DNA from 3 places in the Nocardioides sp. W7 genome. Region 2 is predicted to be linked to each of the others. Evidence: predicted binding sites of a transcription regulator. Region 2 holds the regulator's gene; each other region holds the start of a gene.
What was found. The regulator LexA, encoded in region 2, represses DNA repair genes until DNA is damaged. The targets are predictions, from matches to a motif close to TCGAACANNTGTTCGA.

Region 1: MUB56_RS22885 (HNH endonuclease signature motif containing protein) is a predicted target of LexA. The motif match lies at 3,553-3,568, and genes of this name have one in related genera.
Region 3: MUB56_RS13675 (SAV_6107 family HEPN domain-containing protein) is a predicted target of LexA. The motif match lies at 4,256-4,271, and genes of this name have one in related genera.

The regions. Positions count from the first base shown of each region.
Region 1 is NZ_CP095078.1:4,901,287-4,907,186, forward strand. Features, by position in the region: gene MUB56_RS22875 (invasin domain 3-containing protein) at 1-1,552, opposite strand, end outside; gene MUB56_RS22880 (hypothetical protein) at 1,926-2,102, shown strand; gene MUB56_RS22885 (HNH endonuclease signature motif containing protein) at 2,257-3,501, opposite strand; gene MUB56_RS22890 (class II glutamine amidotransferase) at 3,771-4,562, opposite strand; gene MUB56_RS22895 (hypothetical protein) at 4,869-5,021, opposite strand; gene MUB56_RS22900 (hypothetical protein) at 5,076-5,645, opposite strand; gene MUB56_RS22905 (SDR family oxidoreductase) at 5,872-5,900, opposite strand, start outside.
Region 2 is NZ_CP095078.1:1,925,767-1,931,666, forward strand. Features, by position in the region: gene MUB56_RS09115 (sugar phosphate isomerase/epimerase) at 1-104, shown strand, start outside; gene MUB56_RS09120 (ATP-dependent DNA helicase) at 171-2,147, shown strand; gene MUB56_RS09125 (MXAN_6640 family putative metalloprotease) at 2,159-3,724, opposite strand; gene lexA (transcriptional repressor LexA) at 3,804-4,520, opposite strand; gene MUB56_RS09135 (LysM peptidoglycan-binding domain-containing protein) at 4,795-5,127, shown strand; gene MUB56_RS09140 (hypothetical protein) at 5,238-5,609, opposite strand; gene MUB56_RS09145 (mismatch-specific DNA-glycosylase) at 5,710-5,900, shown strand, end outside.
Region 3 is NZ_CP095078.1:2,873,828-2,879,727, reverse strand. Features, by position in the region: gene MUB56_RS13695 (DUF3488 and transglutaminase-like domain-containing protein) at 1-932, shown strand, start outside; gene MUB56_RS13690 (DUF3040 domain-containing protein) at 1,111-1,608, opposite strand; gene dinB (DNA polymerase IV) at 1,685-2,911, opposite strand; gene MUB56_RS13680 (methyltransferase) at 2,924-3,664, opposite strand; gene MUB56_RS13675 (SAV_6107 family HEPN domain-containing protein) at 3,737-4,183, opposite strand; gene MUB56_RS13670 (hypothetical protein) at 4,408-4,902, opposite strand; gene MUB56_RS13665 (YbaK/EbsC family protein) at 4,994-5,467, shown strand; gene MUB56_RS13660 (ATP-grasp domain-containing protein) at 5,471-5,900, shown strand, end outside.

The sequences.
Region 1 (5,900 bases), 2.5 Mb from region 2:
TCGTCACCGTCGTGGACGTCAGGGTCGGCGTGCCTCCTCCGGTGACGGCGGGCGTCACGGTGGCGCTCCCGGGGTTCGTCGACCCCTGGAGGGTGGTCGAGTAGGTGCCGTTGCCCTGAGCCGCGACGGTCCCGAGGGTCTGGGCGGGGTCGGTGCTGGTGAAGGAGACCGTGAGGCCGTCGAGACGCTTGCCGCTCGTCGTGACGGCGGTCGCGGTGACGGTGGTCGAGTCGGCTCCCGTGGCCACGAGCGTCTCGGCCACGGGGGCCACCGCGACGCTGTAGCCCTCGGTCTCCACGTCGAGGGTGCCCAGGACGTCGTGGGCGGGTGTGCTGCCCGCGGCGGTGGCGGTGACGGTGGCGGTGCCGACGGTGGTCGAGCCGGTGAGGGTCGCCGAGTAGGTGCCGTCGCCGTAGTCGGTCACCGGGCCGAAGGACTGGTCGGGGTCCGTGCTGCTGAAGGTCACCCCGAGCCCGGGGAAACGGGCGCCGCCGGCCGTCCGGGCCGTGGCGATGATCGTCCGGGTGTCCGTGCCGGTCGCGACCAGGGCACCGGCGCCCGCCTCCGCGCGGACCAGCACCTCGGTGACCGGGCCGAGGTCGTAGGAGATGGTCAGCGAGGCCGTCGTGCCGCGCTCGGCCACCGTCGAGGTGCCGCCCGCCGGGACCAGGCTGGAGCCGCCGCCACCGCCGGCGCCGTAGAACTGGACGAGGGAGCCGGCGCCGCCGCCGTAGAGCCCGCCGCCGCCGCCACCGCCGCCGCGCAACGAGGTGCGGCCGCCCGCCCGGATCGAGTCACCGCCAGTGGTGAACGTGCCGGTTGCGCCGTACCCGGCGTACTCGGAGGTGTCGCTGGTGCCTGGACCGCCCGCACCGCCGGCCGTCGCGGTGCCGGGGGCCCCGCCGGTCGCCGTACCGCGACTGCCGAACGTCAAGGACGCGCCGGACTGCCCGGCGTCCCCGCCCGGGACGTAGCCGCGCGGGTACCCCGAGCACGAGGGGGCGGTGGCGCAGGCGTCGGCGACACCCGCTCCGCCGCCGCCGGCGGCGATGAGCACGCGGGAGCCGATGGAGTCGCACCCCGCGACCGCCGCCGGGCAGGTGCGGACGTCGCTCGCGCCGCCGCCACCACCGCCTCGCGTGTTGGACTGGGAACCCTGTCCCCCGCCGTTCCAGCCTCGGGCGCCGCCGGCGGCGCTGCTGCCGCCCTCGCCCCCGACCCACAGGTAGAGCGTCTGCCCCTCCGTGACGGCGAGCGATCCGGTCACCACCGCGCCCCGCCCGCCGTGCGAGACGACGGAGTCGATCCCGTCGCCACCGGCCGCCCCCACGGCCTCGACCTGGACCTGACTCACTCCCTCCGGCACCGTGAACGTCTGCTGGGTGCCGGTGAAGCGGTACGTCGAGGCGTAGAGGTGGGGGCCGTCCGCCGGCACCGGCTCTGCCGGCACCGGCTGCGCCGCCGCTGGGGCCGCGGACGCCAGCCCGAGGGTGACGGCGGGGGCGAGGACGGCGAGCACGAATGCGACGCAGGTCGGGCGCAGGCGGGACATGCACACTCCGAAGTGGTAGGCCAAGACCCCGTGACCCTAGTTTTCCCATGGCCCGGTGTCCGGCGTTTGGTCAAGCCGGGTTCGGCTCCCGGCAACTGACCTCGGCGAGCGACCGGAGTCGCGCGGGAACCCACCTACCGCTTCGGGATCGGGACCCTCTCGATCGGCTTGCCGACCTTGTCGATCCGGTGCTCGGGGTTGCCGAACCGGTCGGTCCAGTCGTTGCCGCGGGCGTGGTCCTCGGGCGTGGCGCAGGTGGAGACGGTGATGTAGCCGCGAGTGGTCTTCTCCCCGGCTTGCCCGGGACCTCGGCCCGCGGCTTGCGCAGGGACTCCGCTGAGCGGAATGACACCCAGCGGTTCTGGTTGATGACGTGGACCTAGCGCCAGCGGCGGGCGGCGGATCGATCCTCGTGTTCGCCGCTCGCGATGTGGCCCTGAAGGTCCGATCCGTCGCAGCCAGCACGTCGTACCGCGACAACCCTGCTCCGGTCGCGATGAAGATCCCCGAGCAGGCCGAGATGCTCTTGCCACTCCCGACGAGCGACTAACGCTGGGGCGGTCGTCGGCTTGGCTGTCACTAATGCGACATCCAAGTTCTCAGTCGAGAACACAGTTGAGAGCGCTGCCAACCCACAGCCCATCACCATCAGGCTGCGTCCGCGATCCTCACAGTCCCTTTCACCGCCAATGACGCACATCGGCCTACGTCCGCCTGTGGAAGCGGACGCCGCCGTCGGGGAGCCGCTCGGAGGTGCAAGTCGGGTCGTGGGCTCGATGATGGTGGTGGGAGCAGAGCAGCATCCCGTCGGCCAGGTCGGTGCGCCCGCCGGCGGCCCAGGGGGCACCGGCGTGATGCGCCTCGCACCACGGCGCCGGGACCCGGCAGCCCTCCGCGCGGCACTCGCGATCGGTCAGGGCCAGGGCGCGGCGCTGGACGCGAGTGAAGAGGCGCTGGGAGCGGCCGAGGTCGAGGACCTCGCCCTTGCCGCCGAGGACGGCCGGGACGAGGTGCGCGGTGCAGGCCAGACGACGCGCTTCGTCGGCGGTGATCCGGTCGACCGAGTCGCCCGGGGCCGGGTTGCCGAGGGTCGCGGTGCCGAGCTCCGCGCGGAGCGACTCCAGCGACATGGTCACGACCAGGGTGGTGGCGTCGCCGCCGTGGATCGGGAGCCGGGTGGGGTCGAGGGTCTCCAGGAGCTGGCAGAACGCGCGGGCGGCCTTCCGCCCATGCGGAGTCCGCCGCGCCTCCGCTGGTTCGGGGTCGGCGTCGTCGCGGCGGGGGTTGGTGAAGGCATGCAAGTACGTCGCCAGTCGCGCCGCAGTGGCGTCCGGGATCAGTCCGGTGATCCGCGTGGTCCCATCACCCAGCGACCGCAGCCCGAGGCGCATCCGCTGCTGGGCGGAGGCTTCGAGGTCGGCCAGGTGCCGGGCCTCGACGGCCTCGGCAATCTCGGGGGCGACGACGTCGAGGATCCGACGACCCAGGCGGCGCAGCTCGATCGGGTCGAAGCGCGCGGCGTACGCCACCAACGCGGCCTCGGCCTGGTCGAGGATCGCGGCGTCGACGTCGGCCGGCAGCTCGGCGAGAGACACCGCGATCGCCCGGGCCTGGTCGAGGTTCACCTCACCCTCACGCACCGCCGTTGCCAACACCGGACGGTCGGCCAACGCCAACGCGAGGCGCAAGTCGGCAGCGCAATTACCACGACGACGCCGCGTCGCGGCCGCGGTCCAGGCCCCGATGTCTCGGGCGCCCGACTCCTCCGCGACGTCAGAAGCGTCGGCGGTGACCCGCAGCCGCAGCTCGCCGACCCGGTCCTCGATCGCGGCGAGCTCGACCAGGGCGGCGGCCTTGTCGGGGGTGGTCATGAACGCCGGGTTCACATCGGCGACCGACTTCAGGGCACCGTCAATGACCTGGGCGGCGACCCGGATCGGGTGGTCCATGCGAGCCTCCGAGAGCTCCACAAACGGTGCGGGATGATGCTCCAATTCTACTCGAACGCACGTTCGAACGCGTGGGTCTTCCACAGGCCCCCACACGTCGTCCGTCGTGCATCGTCCTTGGTCCGATGGTCGCGCGGCATCGACGCACGCGATCTGCCGCTCGGCACCCTCACGACAAGGTGCGCGACACCCCGGCAGGCAGCCGGGAGGATGCTGCGACGTCCCTCACTCAGGCGCGCGGGACGTCCGCAGCGGACTAGGCACGGGACCTAGGCCGGTTCGAAGTCGTGTAGCTCCTCCGCACCCCCGCGGACCGTGATGGAGGTCGACTCCGGGACCTCGCGCCAGGCGCCCCGCAGGTCGCCCAGTGGCTCAGAGACCACGAGGCGGGCATCGTCCGACAGACCGTGCAGCATCGGGTTGTCGGGATACTGGTGGCGCAGGGTCGAGACATCGGTGCTGTGGAACAGGGAACGCGAGCGCCCCTCGCTGGAGTAGCGAAAGGCCCACACGGTCTGGCCGTCCGTGGTCGCCACCGTCATCTGCACCGGGAACGCCACTCCGTGTCGCTGCGCCGTCTCCTCGATGCAGCCGACCGCGCGGGCCACCGCGGCCGGCGGGTCCTCGGCCAACCCGAACGTCAGGGCCAGGAAGAAGAACAGCTCCGAGTCCGTCGAACCCTCGATCGAGGGGAACAGGTCAGGGTCGACCGTCACCAGGAGGTCCCGCTTCAGCGCCGCGAAGCCGTCGAGGTACCCGTTGTGCATCCACAGCCAACGACCGTGCCGGAACGGATGGCAGTTCGTCTGCTGCACCGGGGAACCGATGGAGGCACGGATGTGCGCGAAGACGAGCGGCGAGGCGACGTGCGCCGCCAGTTCCCGGAGGTTGCGATCGTTCCAGGCCGGCTCGGCACTGCGAAACACCCCTGGCGTCTCCGTGCTGCCGTACCAGCCCACCCCGAAGCCGTCCCCGTTCGTCGGCTCCGCACCCAGACGGGAGTGCAGGCTCTGCACGACCAGGGAGTTCTGCGGCTTGTACAGAAGGTCCTCGATGGACACGGGCGAACCCGAGTAGGCGAGCCATCGGCACATCGTGTCCTCCACGGAAGCCGACGCGCCCCTGCAGACCTTCCGCCTGCCGATCGCCGGCGTACTCAGCATGGCCTCGACGGAGGCGCAGCGGATCATCCATCGCGGGTGAGTCACCGAAGGCGCAGATCGTGTCCAGCCCGGATGGTCCGTTCATCGGTCCACCGCCGACGCTCCGGATCGAGGGCGGGGTCGACGAACCGCGTCCACAGCGGATCCTTCGACCCGGCTGCCTGCCACTGGGCGCATCAGCCTGTGGAGGACAACGTGAGGCCGTTACTCGCGGGGGTTCGCGTCCGCCGCGTCGTTCTCCGAGTCGTCGTCCGTGGGGTTCGCATCGCCCTCCTCATCGGGCGAGACGTTTGGTCCGTCCCAATCGTCGCCGAAGCGCCGGCGTCCGCCGGCCCCGTCGTCATCCTCGAACGTCATCGTGGTCTCCTTTTCCGAGCCCGGCTGCCCGGACGAGTGACTGGTTGCACCGGACTAGTGGAGTCGCGTCAGGGCGTACACGAGTACGAGGACCTCGGCGACAAGGGCGACGATCTGGACACGGAAGGCCTCGACGCGCCACTGGATCTCCGCGTCATTCCTCTCCCTGCCCTGCCGAATCACCTCGACCATCCCGATCCGGGCGGCAGTCTCGTCCTCATCGTTCTCGTAGTACTCGATGAGCTTGGCCGGGCTGGGTACGAAGACCCATGACGACGCGGGCCAAACGATGCACATGGCGCAGATGCCGTTGACGGCGACGAGGGCCATCAGCGTCCACGACGCCCACTCTTCCAGGACGGGCCCCTTGGTGGAGTCGGTGTAGAGCAGGCCGACGGCTGCGGCGACCGTGGTGAGCACGGCGGCACTGGACAGCAGGGTGGTGGAGCGAGTGCGAAGGTTCCCCAGGGTGGTGTCCTGGCTCTTCAACCTGTCCCTGGCGCTGTCGTAGGCGAGGACCGCCATCGGATTGACCGGCTCCCTGGGTGCAGCTCGCTCGGCGCGCGGAGCAACCGGCGCGCCAGGCAAAGGTGCGCCGCCGGCGTCTGAGCCGGTGTCGGTCATGAGGTCACCGTACGACTCGGGGCGCATGCTGGCGAGTGCCAGAAGGCGGCCGAGTGGCTCGAGCCAGACGATCGAGCCAGAGGATCGAGGAGCTCACGTCGGCGCTGTTCTGCGGCCCGTGTCAGCCGTCCGGCCGGCCCCACCCTCCTTCGGCGATCGCCACTCGACCGCACGGGCCCGATTCGGTGACGCACGACCCGGACCCGCGGTCGCGGGCGGTCACCGGTCAGCGCAGCATCACGCCGCCGCCGTCGA
Region 2 (5,900 bases):
GCCATACCGCCGAGGAGTACATCGTCGAGAACGACACTCCCGACGTCAGCCCGCTCACCAGCGCCGCGGTCGGCCACCTGTACCTCGAGCACGTCCGCTTCTGACCCGGCCGCGTCGGGGGCCTGGGGACAGGCGCCTCGGCGGTCGGCGGAGACGTCTAGGGTGCTCGGGTGCCCGAGACCCCCGCCGTGACGCAGGTGCTGTCCGCCGCCGTCCAGGCGCTGGGCGGTCAGGAGCGTTCCGGCCAGGTCGCGATGGCCGAGGCGGTTGCCGCCGCGATGACCGACGAGCGTCACCTGCTGGTCCAGGCCGGCACCGGCACCGGCAAGTCGCTCGGTTACCTCGTGCCCAGCCTGCTGCACCGCGAGCGGGTCGTGATCGCCACCGCGACGCTCGCCCTTCAGCACCAGCTGGTCGAGCGCGACCTGCCGCGACTGGCCGAGGCGGTCAAGGGCGTGCCGGGTGTCGACACGTCGTACGCCGTGCTCAAGGGCCGCTCCAACTACGCCTGCCTGCACCGGGTCCGCGAGGGCGTCCCGGACGAGCAGGGCGCGCTGGTGCAGATGCCCGAGGGGTCGATGGGCGCCAAGATCCTGGAGCTGCGGGCCTGGGCGGAGAAGGCGGCCGAGGACGGCGGCAGCGGCGAGCGCGACCACGCCCCGCGCCACACCGACAAGGAGTGGCGCCAGGTCAGCGTCAACCACCGGGAGTGCCTCGGCGCCGCCAAGTGCCCGTTCGGCCAGGAGTGCTTCGCCGAGCTCGCCAAGGAGAAGGCGCACCGCTCGCACCTGATCGTCACCAACCACTCGCTGCTCGCGATCGACGCGATCGAGGGGGTGCCGATGATCCCCGACTACGACGTCGTCGTGGTCGACGAGGCGCACGAGCTGACCGCCCGGGTCACCCAGGCCGCCACCGACGAGCTCTGGGCGGCCGAGGTCGAGCGCTCGGCCCGTCGCTCCCAGCGCCACGTCGACGGCTCGGAGGCCGACGACCTCGCCGATGCCGCCGACGCGCTGCGGGCGGCGATGGGGGAGGCCAGCCCGGGCCGGTTCGAGCAGCTGCCCGAGCAGCTCTCCGACGCCCTGGCGCTGGTGCGCGACGCCGCGCGCGCCTGCTACTCGGCGTACCCCAAGCCCGACAAGGACGGCGACCCCGACGCCGGTCGCACCCAGGCCCGGGGCGCGGTGCAGGAGGTGTTCGCGACCGCCGAACGGATGGCGTCCGGCTCCGACGCCGACGTGCTCTGGCTGACCGAGGGCTCCGAGCGGCTCCCGCCGCGGCTCTGCGTCGCGCCGCTCCAGGTCTGGGGCACGATGCGCGACAAGCTGCTGACCGACAAGACGGTCGTGATGACCTCGGCGACCCTGATGCTCGGCGGCGACTTCGGCGCAGTGGCCACCGGTGTCGGGCTCAAGGCCAGTGAGCGGGTCCTGGAGGGCGCGCCCGCCGACGCGCACGCCGCCGGCAGCGGCCTGCCGTGGCGCGGCATCGACGTCGGCTCGCCGTTCGACTACGGGCAGCAGGGCATCCTGTACGTCGCGCGCCACCTGCCGCCGCCCGGCCGCGACGGCCTGGTCAAGGCCCAGCTCGACGAGATCGTCGAGCTGGTCGACGCGGCCGAGGGGCGCACGCTCGGGCTGTTCTCGTCGCGGCGGGCCGCCGAGGCCGCCGCAGAGGTGGTCCGCGAGCGGCTGCCGCACCTGACCACGCTCGCCCAGGGCGACGCCCAGCTGCCCGAGCTGGCGAAGCAGTTCGTCGCCGACCCGCACACCTGCCTGTTCGGCACCTTGTCGCTGTGGCAGGGCCTCGACGTGCCGGGCGAGACCTGCCAGCTGGTGCTCATCGACCGGATCCCCTTCCCGCGTCCCGACGACCCGCTGATGTCGGCGCGCCAGCGGGCGGCCGACAAGGCCGGCGGCAACGGGTTCATGCAGGTCGCCGCCACGCACGCCGCGCTGCTGATGGCGCAGGGCGCCGGTCGACTGATCCGCACCACCTCCGACCGCGGCGTCGTCGCCGTCCTCGATCCTCGGCTGGCGACCGCTCGCTACGGCGGCTTCCTCAAGTCCAGCCTGCCGCCGATGTGGACCACCACCGACCCGGCCGTGGTCCGCAAGGCCCTGGCCCGGCTCGCCGCCGGCTGAGGCCTGAGCGACTACGCCAGCGCGCGGACCTGCACCCGCAGGGTCAGGTCGTCGTCGAGCGAGCGGCCCCGGCAGGAGTGGACCGTGCCGCGGCCGCAGCGGTAGCGGGTGGCGGCGTTGACCAGCGTGACGTCGACGTACCTGACCCGGCCGGCCGCGAACGGGAGCGTGATCCGGGCGCCCCCCGACCGGTCGACCCGCACGACCCGGGTCCGCAGCCGGCCCGACTCCTGACGCACGGTGAGGACCGCGGCCGTCGGTCGGCTGCGGCGCGGGAGGTCGACGGTGATCCGGAGCCTGCCGGCGCGCCGGGACGCACCGGTGTCGGGTCGGTAGCGCAGGGTCCCGCTGCCGAGGTGGTCGAGGGTGAGCGCGGCGCGGCGGCTCTGCCCGCGCGCGACCCGGGCGCTGCTCTCCGGCGTGGTCGCGGGGTAGCGCGAGCCCTCCGCGTAGCTGCTCCTGGGATGGCGGTTGGCGGCGGAGAACCGGGCGACGGTCGCGGTCATCGACCGTCCGCGCTCGCCCAGCACGGCCTCCACGGCCTGGATCGAGTACGCCGGTCCGGCGGCTCGCTCCCAGATCTCCCGGATGATCGTGGGCAGCCCGCCCTGTGCGCGTGGCTCCACCTCGCTGAGGTGGCGGAAGAAGATCCAGCTGCCGTAGACCCGCATCCCCTCGCCCTGGTCGAGCGGGACCCCGGGCTGGCTCATCGGGCTGTTCCGGAGGTACTGCACGTTGTCGTTGACGCCGTCGTACACCTCGTCCTCGACCCAGGTGGCCGTCGACTCGAGGAACCACGGGTCCTCGGTGAGGTCGTAGGCCAGCTGGACCGCGTGGAAGTACTCGTGCGCGAGCGTCACCTGGAGGTTCTCGGTGGGGGTGTGGGACGGGAACTCGGCGAAGTCGTTGTCGAGCGCGCAGTACGCCGTGGCGCTGCGCTGCTGGGCGCTCGTGACTCCCTCGGGGGCGCAGTAGCCGTAGATCCCGTCCCCGCGGGTGCCGCTGTCGACGAGGTAGACGTCGAACTGGTCGAGTCCGCCACCGCGGATGCCGTCCGCGACCGGGCGGCGGTAGCCGGCGCCCGCGTAGGTGCCGCTGACCTCGGCCAGGGTCGTGAAGACCAGGTCGACGTAGTCGGGGCGGCCGTTGCCGTTGCCGTCGGAGAGATCGGGGGCGTCGGAGGTCTGGCGCGCCCAGTGCACGCAGAAGCCGTCCTGGCACGCCGCGGTCGGCTGGGCGCCGGCCCGGTAGCCGAACTGCTGGGGGTCGGGGTTGTCCGTGGGTCGGGCCAGGATCCGATCGGCCTCCGCCCGGCGGGCCGCCGGGAGAGCGGTTCGGCTCCGGGCGAGCTCGAGCAGCACCAGGCTGGCGTCGCGGCCCGACGAGCTGCCGCGCAGGAGGCCGTCCGCCTCCTCGAGCACCTGGGCGGCGCGGGCTGCCGGGCCCTCGATCGGGTGTCCGACCGGCTCGCCGTCCCAGCCGCTCGCGCCTGAGGCGGCGCCCGGCTGAGTCAGCAGCGCGGCGGCGAGGACGGCGGCGCCGACGGTCGCGAGCAGCGTGCGGTGGCGTGCGGGCACGAGGTCTCCAACCGGGAGGGAGCGGGCGGGCAATCCTCGCACGCCCGCCCTCGTGAACGGCCCGGTCCAGCCTCCTCGCTCAGACCTTGCGCAGGACCGCGGTGACCTTCCCCAGGATCGTCGCGTGGGTGCCGTCGATCGGGTCGTAGGCCTCGTTGTGGGGCATCAGCCAGACCTTCCCGTCCTTGCGCTTGAAGGTCTTGACGGTGGCCTCGCCGTCGAGGAGGGCGGCGACGATGTCGCCGTTCTCGGCGGTCTGCTCCTTGCGGATCACCACGTAGTCACCGCTGCAGATCGCGGCGTCGACCATCGAGTCACCGGCGACCTCGAGGAGGAAGAGCTCACCCTCGCCGACCAGCTGACGGGGGAGCGGGAAGACGTCCTCGTAGCGCTCCTCGGCCAGGATCGGTCCGCCGGCGGCGATCCGCCCGAGCAGGGGGACGTTGGTCGGCACCGGGGCGGCGTCGCCGACGCCGGTCTCGTCGTACGACGACTCGTCGGCACCGGAGAGGGCACGCCGCGCGGCCATCACCTCGGGCAGGAACACCTCCAGCGCGCGCGGCCGGTGCGGGTCGCGCTTGAGGAAGCCCTTCTCCTCCAGCGACTTCAGCTGGTGCGCCACGCTCGAGGAGCTCGTCAGCCCGACGGCGTCACCGATCTCGCGCATGCTCGGCGGGTAGCCGCGCTTCTCGATGCAGTCCTTGATGTGCGCGAGCACGCGCTGCTGGCGCGGGGTCAGTCCGGTGGCGTCGGGCGGCCCGTCGGGCAGCTCGCGGACGTTCTTCTTCGTGGCCATGGTGATGCCTTTCGCCGGGATGCTCGTGGGCTCACCGTACCGAGATGCGGCTCCGGCTTCAAACATGTGTTCGAAGGGCGTGTCGTCCCGATCCGTTCGAACAAATGTTCCCCCGGTTCTTGATTTCGTTCGAACAGGTGCTCTAGTCTCGCACACATGTTCGATCGAACGTCTGATCGACCAGCTGGCCAGCACCGGACTGTCGGTGGGCGCGGATAGACATTCGCTCGTGGCCAGGCACCCAGGCTGACCGCCACTTCCCCAGGAGGTCCCGATGAGCACGATGCAGATGTCCGACCTGTCCCTCACTCGCGGCGAGCTCCGGCTCACCCGGCGCGGCCGGCTGGTGATCTTCCTGCTCGGGCTGACCCTGGTGCTCGGGATCGGCCTGATGCTCGCCGCCGGGTCGGTGGCCACGCCCGAGCCGGGCACCGCGGAGCCCACGACGGTCGTCACGGTCGGCACCGGCGAGACCCTCTGGGACATCGCGGCAGGTGCGGCCGAGGACGGCCAGGTCCAGGAGATGATCGAGCACATCGAGCGCCTCAACGGCCTGGAGTCGACGGTGCTCCTCGCCGGCCAGGAGCTCCGGGTCCCGACGGAGTAGCGCCACCACAGACTTCGCCAGCCGCTTCGACCCCGGCTGGCGAGCCGGGGAAGACAGGGGCGGGGCCACGAGGTGGCCCCGCCCCTGCGGCGTTTCGGTGTCCGAGGGGGTCAGCGGGCCGCGCGCCGGCCACCGGGCGGGCGCGGCGCGGGCGGGGTCCGGTCCGCCGTCTCCGACGGCACGGGGGACTCCGGTGACGGCGGGGGAGCGGTGATGCCGAGCCCGCGGAGCAGACGGGCGACCATCATCAGGCCGAGGAAGAGGCAGGCGATCGCGCCGGCCGAGGCGAGGGCGAGGAACAGCCAGGCGCGCTCGTCACCGGATCGGGCGCTCGCGCCGAAGTCGATGGCGGCGTACACAAGGTAGCCCCAGGCGACGACCGCCAGGGTCACCCCGACGGCGAGCAGCAGCAGTCGGGGGCGGAAGGTCCGCGGTGGGCGTGCGGCACGTCGCGACCCTGCTCGCTTTCCCTCGCCCGCCACGCCGGTCATTGTGTCGCACCGACCCACACGGTGTGGGAGGACCCGCGCATCCGGCGGCAGCTCCGTGCCCTGAGTTTGGTGCGGCCCGGAGAGTGAAGACGTGGAGGTGCTTCCGGACATCGTGGGTCCTGAGCCGATCGTGGTCTTCTGCGGCCTGGCCGGCGCGGAGTCGACCAAGTGGCGCGAGCACTACTACGCCTCGCCGGGCAACAGCTTCTGGGAGTCGCTCCATCTCAGCGGGCTGAGCCCCCGCCGGCTGCGCCCCGACGAGGACCGGCTGGTCGCCGAGCT
Region 3 (5,900 bases), 950 kb from region 2:
AGGGCTACTGCGAGCAGTTCGCCTCCGCGATGGCCGTGATGGCCCGCGAGGTCGGCATCCCCGCCCGGGTGGCCGTCGGGTTCCTCAGCCCGGAGCGGCGGGGCTCGTCGACCTACGAGTACAGCTCCTTCGACCTGCACGCCTGGCCCGAGATCTTCATCCCCGGCTCCGGCTGGGTCGCCTTCGAGCCGACGCCGGCCGACCGCGCCAGCGGCGTCCCGTCGTACACCCGGATCGACCTCGGCGACCAGCGCCCCGACGTCGTCCCGTCACCGACGGCCACCGGGAGCGACGACCGGCCCAGCCGCGGGAGCTCGGCGAGCACCGCGCCGACGGAGACCGCGGACCCGGAGGCCGCAGCCGGCGGCGGGAGCGACGGTGGCATCCCGTGGCTGCCCGTCGGCGGAGGGCTCGCGGGCGTGCTGCTGCTCGCCGGCCTGCTCGCCGTACCCCGGGCGGTACGACGCGCGCGGCGCGAGCGGCGCCTCGACGGTGATCCGGAGACCGTCTGGGCCGAGCTGCGCGACACCGCGCTCGACCTCAGGCTCCCCTGGCCCGCCCAGCGCTCCCCGCGCGAGACCCGCGACCACCTGGTCGGCTACCTCGGCGCCCCCGCCGACGGTCCGCCCGTCGAGCGACCCGCCCACGGGCGGCACCTCGCTCCCGGCCCGGTCCGCTCCCTGGACCGGATCGTCGTGGCGCTCGAGCTGGCGAGGTACTCGCGAGACGGCAGAGCCCAGGCGGAGTCGCTGCGCGAGGACCTGGAGGCGAGCATCGCGGGGCTGCGGGCCGGCGCCACGCCGCGCGCGGTGCGCCGTGCCGAGTGGTGGCCGCGCTCGCTGTTCCGCCCGGCGACCGCGGGGTGGGTGCGGAGCGGGACCGCTCAGCCGGCGGAGTCGGTGCACGGTGGGGTCGTCGATCGGGTGCGGTGACGCTCGGCGGTGGTGCGCTGCTCGGCGCACGGATCTGCTCGCGTGACCTAGTTGGGTCTCGACACGCCGGTTCCGGCTTCGTTCCTCAGCCGGACGGCTCGCTCGACCACCATCAGCGAGTCCGCTGGCGCGTCCTCGCTACTCGACCACCGACAGCCGATCCGCTGGCGCGTCTCGGCTAGAAGCCGGCGTCGCGGTCGCGCCGGCGGCGCCAGCGCGCCTCCATCCGCGACATGAAGGCGCCGGAGCGGGGCGCTCGCAGCAGGCGGGGGCGGGGACGACGGCCACCCTCGATGACCGTGAAGCCACGGGAGGGATGGCCCGCCATCCGAGCCGCGTCGGCGGCCGCGGCGGCCTGCTGACCACGGATCGCGTTCAGGCCGATCACGGCGGAGGCGAGCATGATGACGAAGCCGACGATGCCGACCACGATCAGATTGGTCATGGCGCCGGACAGCAGCACCGCCATGCCCAGGACGAAGACCACGCCTGCGGCGATGGCCCGGCGACGGGCGGTCCGACGTAGCGAGGTGCCGCGCAGCGTCGAGGCGAACTTGGGGTCCTCCTCGACGAGGGCGCGCTCCATCTGCTCGAGCAGTCGCAGCTCCTCTTCCGAGAGTGGCACCGGTTCCTCCAACGGGGTGAGCTGGCCGTCCAGGCTCCCCATGCCTGGCATGGGGCCAATTCTAGGCAGGCCCCTCGTAACACGGTAGCCGTCATCGCGAATTTGCTGACGAACGGTCCCACCGGTCTCAGCCGGCAGCCGGTCGGCGGCTGCCCCGGTCGTGCCGCAGCAGGCTCGCCGGAGCCACGACGGCGGCCCCGAAGCGCTCCGCGGCGAGATCGACCGCCCGGTCCGCGTCGGCCCACCCGTGCTCAGGCTCCCCCAGCAAGTGCTGGTGGTGGACACCCGTGCGCGCCACCAGCCCCTCGACCCGTACGCCGACCAGTCGCAGGCGGTCGCGGTGGCCGCCGAGGGCGTCGTACAGCGTGACCGCGATGCGGTAGACCTCCTGGGTCACGTCGGTCGGCTCGAACAGGGTGCGGGAGCGGTTGAGGGTGCGGAAGTCGGCGTAGCGGACCGTGATCGCCACGGTCCGACCGACCTTGCCGGCGGCGCGCATCCGGCGGCAGACCCGGGCCGCGAGCCGGAGCAGCTGGCGCAGCACGAACCCCCGGTCGGCCGAGTCCCGGACGAACGTCTCCTGCGCCCCCATCGACCGGTCGGGCTCCCCCAGCCCGAAGCCGGCGGCGTTGCGGGCCACGACCTCGCGTCGGTCGCTGCCCCACGCGAGCGCCATCAGGTGCGTGCCGGAGCTCGGACCGAGGTGGTGCTGCAGCACCTCGAGCGGCATCCGGGCCACGTCGCCCACGGTCTGCAGGCCCAGCCGACGCAGGGCCGCCCGAGTGCTCGCGCCGACGCCGTACAGCTCGCCGACGTCGAGCGGGTGGAGGTAGTCGGCCACCCCCTCGGGCGGGATCACGAGCACCCCGTCCGGCTTCGCGCGGCGGCTGGCCAGCTTGGCGACCGAGAGGGAGGCCGCAAGCCCGACCGAGCAGGTGATGCCCTGCTCGTCGTGGATCCGCGAGCGCAGCTGCTCGGCGATCGCATCCGGTGGGCCGAGCCGGCGTACCGAGCCGCGGACGTCGAGGAACGCCTCGTCCAGCGAGACCACCTCGACCAGCGGGGTCACCCGACGGAAGGTCTCCATGACCGCGCGCGAGACGGTCGAGAAGGCGTGGAAGTCGGGAGCCAGGGTCACCGCCTGCGGACAGCGCCGGCGGGCCTCCGCGCCGGGCATGCCGGAGCGGACCCCGAACGCCCGAGCCTGGTACGACGCCGACAGCACCACCCCGCGGTGACCGCCGCCGACGATGACGGGCCGGTCCTGCAGGTCGGGCCGGTCCCGGGTCACCACGGAGGCGTAGAACGCGTCCATGTCGACATGCAGGATCGGCGTCGCGACGGCGGCCGTCACGGCCGGCTCGGCTCAGCGGGACACGACGACGTGCAGCTGCGTGGCGAGCGGGAGGTACTCGGGGCGCTCGGCGACCGCCTGCTCGAGCGCGACGAGCGCCGAGGTGGCACCGGGCTCGAGGTCGAGCAGCGAGCCGGGCACCAGGTCGGCGAAGACCCGCACGCCGTGGACCCGGGGCGCACCGAAGCCGGCCTCGGACAGCAGCGCGACCAGCTCGTCGTGGGTGAACCGTCGGCCCGACCGGCCGGACGGCGTCGGGTCGTCGAGCATCGCGAGGGCCTGCTGGAAGTGCCCCGCCATCGCCCGGGCCACCACGGCGGCGTGCCGCTGGGCGACCAGGAGGCTGAGCGTGCCGCCCGGGCGGAGCACCTCGCGCAGGGTGGCCAGGGCGGCGGCGGGGTCGTCGACGACCTCGAGGACGCCGTGGCACAGGACGAGGTCGGCGGCCGCCGGGCCGGGTGCGTCGAGCAGGGTCGAGAGGTCGCCCTGCTGACCGACGACCTCGACGCCCTGCTCCCGCGCCCGGCGGGCGAGCGCCGCCAAGGCGTCGGGGCTGGGATCGACGACGACGACGCGGTGGCCGAGCTCGGCGACACGAACCGCGAACCCGCCGGTCCCGCCGCCGATGTCGAGGACGTCCAGTCCGGCTGCCGATCCGTCGAGGACCGGTCGCAGGGCCTCCCAGACCACGGCGGTGCGGGCGGCGCCTCGTCGTTCGCTGGGTCGCTCGCTCGGACGCTCGGTCGCTGGCATGCCGACCACCCTAGGGGGTCCCGGGAGACCAGGCCGGTCACAGGTCGGGACCGGGCGACGACCGCGTCGACGTCAGCCGGCACGGGTGGCCGGCGCGACCGCGCCGACGTGCGACACCAGGCCCAGCGTCCGCTCCACGACTCCGAGGAACCGGTCGGCGTCGCGCACCAGGTCGTCGGCCTCGCGCGCACTGACCGCCCGGGTGGAACCGGCCTCGGCGGCCGCGCGCTTCGGGGCGCCCGAGGCGAAGAAGGCGGCCCACTCGCCGAGCTCGGGCGCGACCTCGGTCAGCAGCACCCAGGCGTTCTTCTGGGGCCGTCGCCGAACCGGGGTCGGCCGGGCCCGGGCGGCCAGCAGCGCCGCCGCGGCCCGCAGTGCCGCCACATGGGCGCAGGCGTAGCGGGTCGGCACGTCCGTGGCCGCCACCGCCTCGCTCAACGACTCCGCCGCCCGGGCGAGGTAGGAGTGCGTGGTCGCCGGCAGGGCGTAGGGGTTGGGGATCGTCGGTCCGTCGTGCATGCGCGTCTCCTCGTGCCACCGACCCCCGAGGTCCGACGGGAACGGGGGTCGAGGTCGCTCCCGTCGGACCGTTCGAACATTTGTTCGAACGCCGTCACGGTACACCGCCGCACCGACAGGGCGTCAAGAGCTCCTTCGACGGCTCGGTCGACGCCTGCTCGACGGCTACCCGGCAACCACCACGCATGACGTCCCGCGCCCGCCCCCCGCGCCCAGGCGATCTCTCAGTCGACGGGGCTTCCGGCCCGGTCCGAGGCGCGCAGGAACCCGGCGGTGTCGCGGTGGTAGAGGAAGTACACGAGGACGATCTCGATCAGCAGCGAGAGCACCGCGAAGACGACGTAGACGGTCGGTGGCGTCGTCCGGAGCCCGGCGACGGTGCCGAGCGCGGTGAAGCCGATCAGGATCGTCAGACAGGTCCGGGCCCAGGAGTGCCCCGCCCGCACGAACGCCATCAGCACCATGGCCAGCCCCGCGATCACCACGAAGAGCACGACGGCCACGGGGGCGAATGCCGGGATGTGCACCGAGCTGTCCTTGACGGCGTCGAGGCCCCCGGCCTCCAGGGTCTTGCGCACCGACCGGTTGTGCTCGGCCCACGACCGGATCAGGGCGTCCTCGAGGACGACCGAGAGGACGGCCGCGACCGCACCGAGGGCCAGCAGCGCGCCCAGCACCTGGGTCGCGCGGGTGACGGTGGTCGGCTGGTGCCCGGCCATGTGGGTCCTTTCCAGAGGGTGGAGCCGCGAGGAGAGCCGCGCCTGCGAAAACCGGTCCCGGGACGTGCCGCGGGCTGGCTAGGGTCGCAGCATGACCACGGAGCACCCCACGATCACGCGCTTTCGAGACGAGCACGCACGCCGCGGAGGCACCGGTGAGGTCGTCATTCTGCCGGACACCGTCCACACCGCGGCACTCGCCGCCGCGGCGCTCGGGTGCGAGGTGGGGGCGATCGCCAACAGCCTGCTCTTCGACGCGGGCGGGCGACCCGTGCTGATCCTGACCTCCGGGGCGCACCGGGTGGACACCTCCAAGGTCGCCGACTCGATCGGCGTCGAGGCGCTGAAGCGCGCGAAGCCGGAGTTCGTCCGCGAGCACACCGGGCAGGTGATCGGCGGAGTCTCCCCCATCGGCCACCCCGCGCCCGTGCCGACGTACCTCGACCCGTGGCTGCGCCGGCACGAGGTGGTCTGGGCCGCCGCCGGCCATCCCGCGGCGGTGTTCTCGACCACCGTGGCGGAGCTGCTCGCGCTGACCGGCGCGGCCGAGATCGACGTGGAGTAGCCCGTGTCCGGCCAGACCGACCTGAGCGACCCGGCGGTCCGCGCGGCCGTCACCGCCCGGCTCGGTGAGCTGTACGCCGGGCGCAGCGTGGTGGTCGGCCCCGGCCCGCTGGCCGGCTGGTCGGGCTGGGTACGACGACTGCAGGCGCTCGGCTGTCGCGTGCTGGTCGTGGCGACCAGCCGCGGCACCGGTCCGGTCGCCGAGCCCGACGCCGTCGTCGAGGTGACTCCCCCGCCTGCCGTCCTGGTCAGCGACGAGCTGGGCGGCCAGGACCGCCTGGTGCGCACCCTGCCGACCGCGGCCCGCGCGGCGATCGACCGGTTCGACCCGGATCGCAGCGCGGTCTGGCTGGCCGCGCCGTTCGTGACGAGCGACGAGCCGATCGACGGCCGGACGGTGACCGGCGGGCGGCCGGCGTCGTACCTCGCGCTCG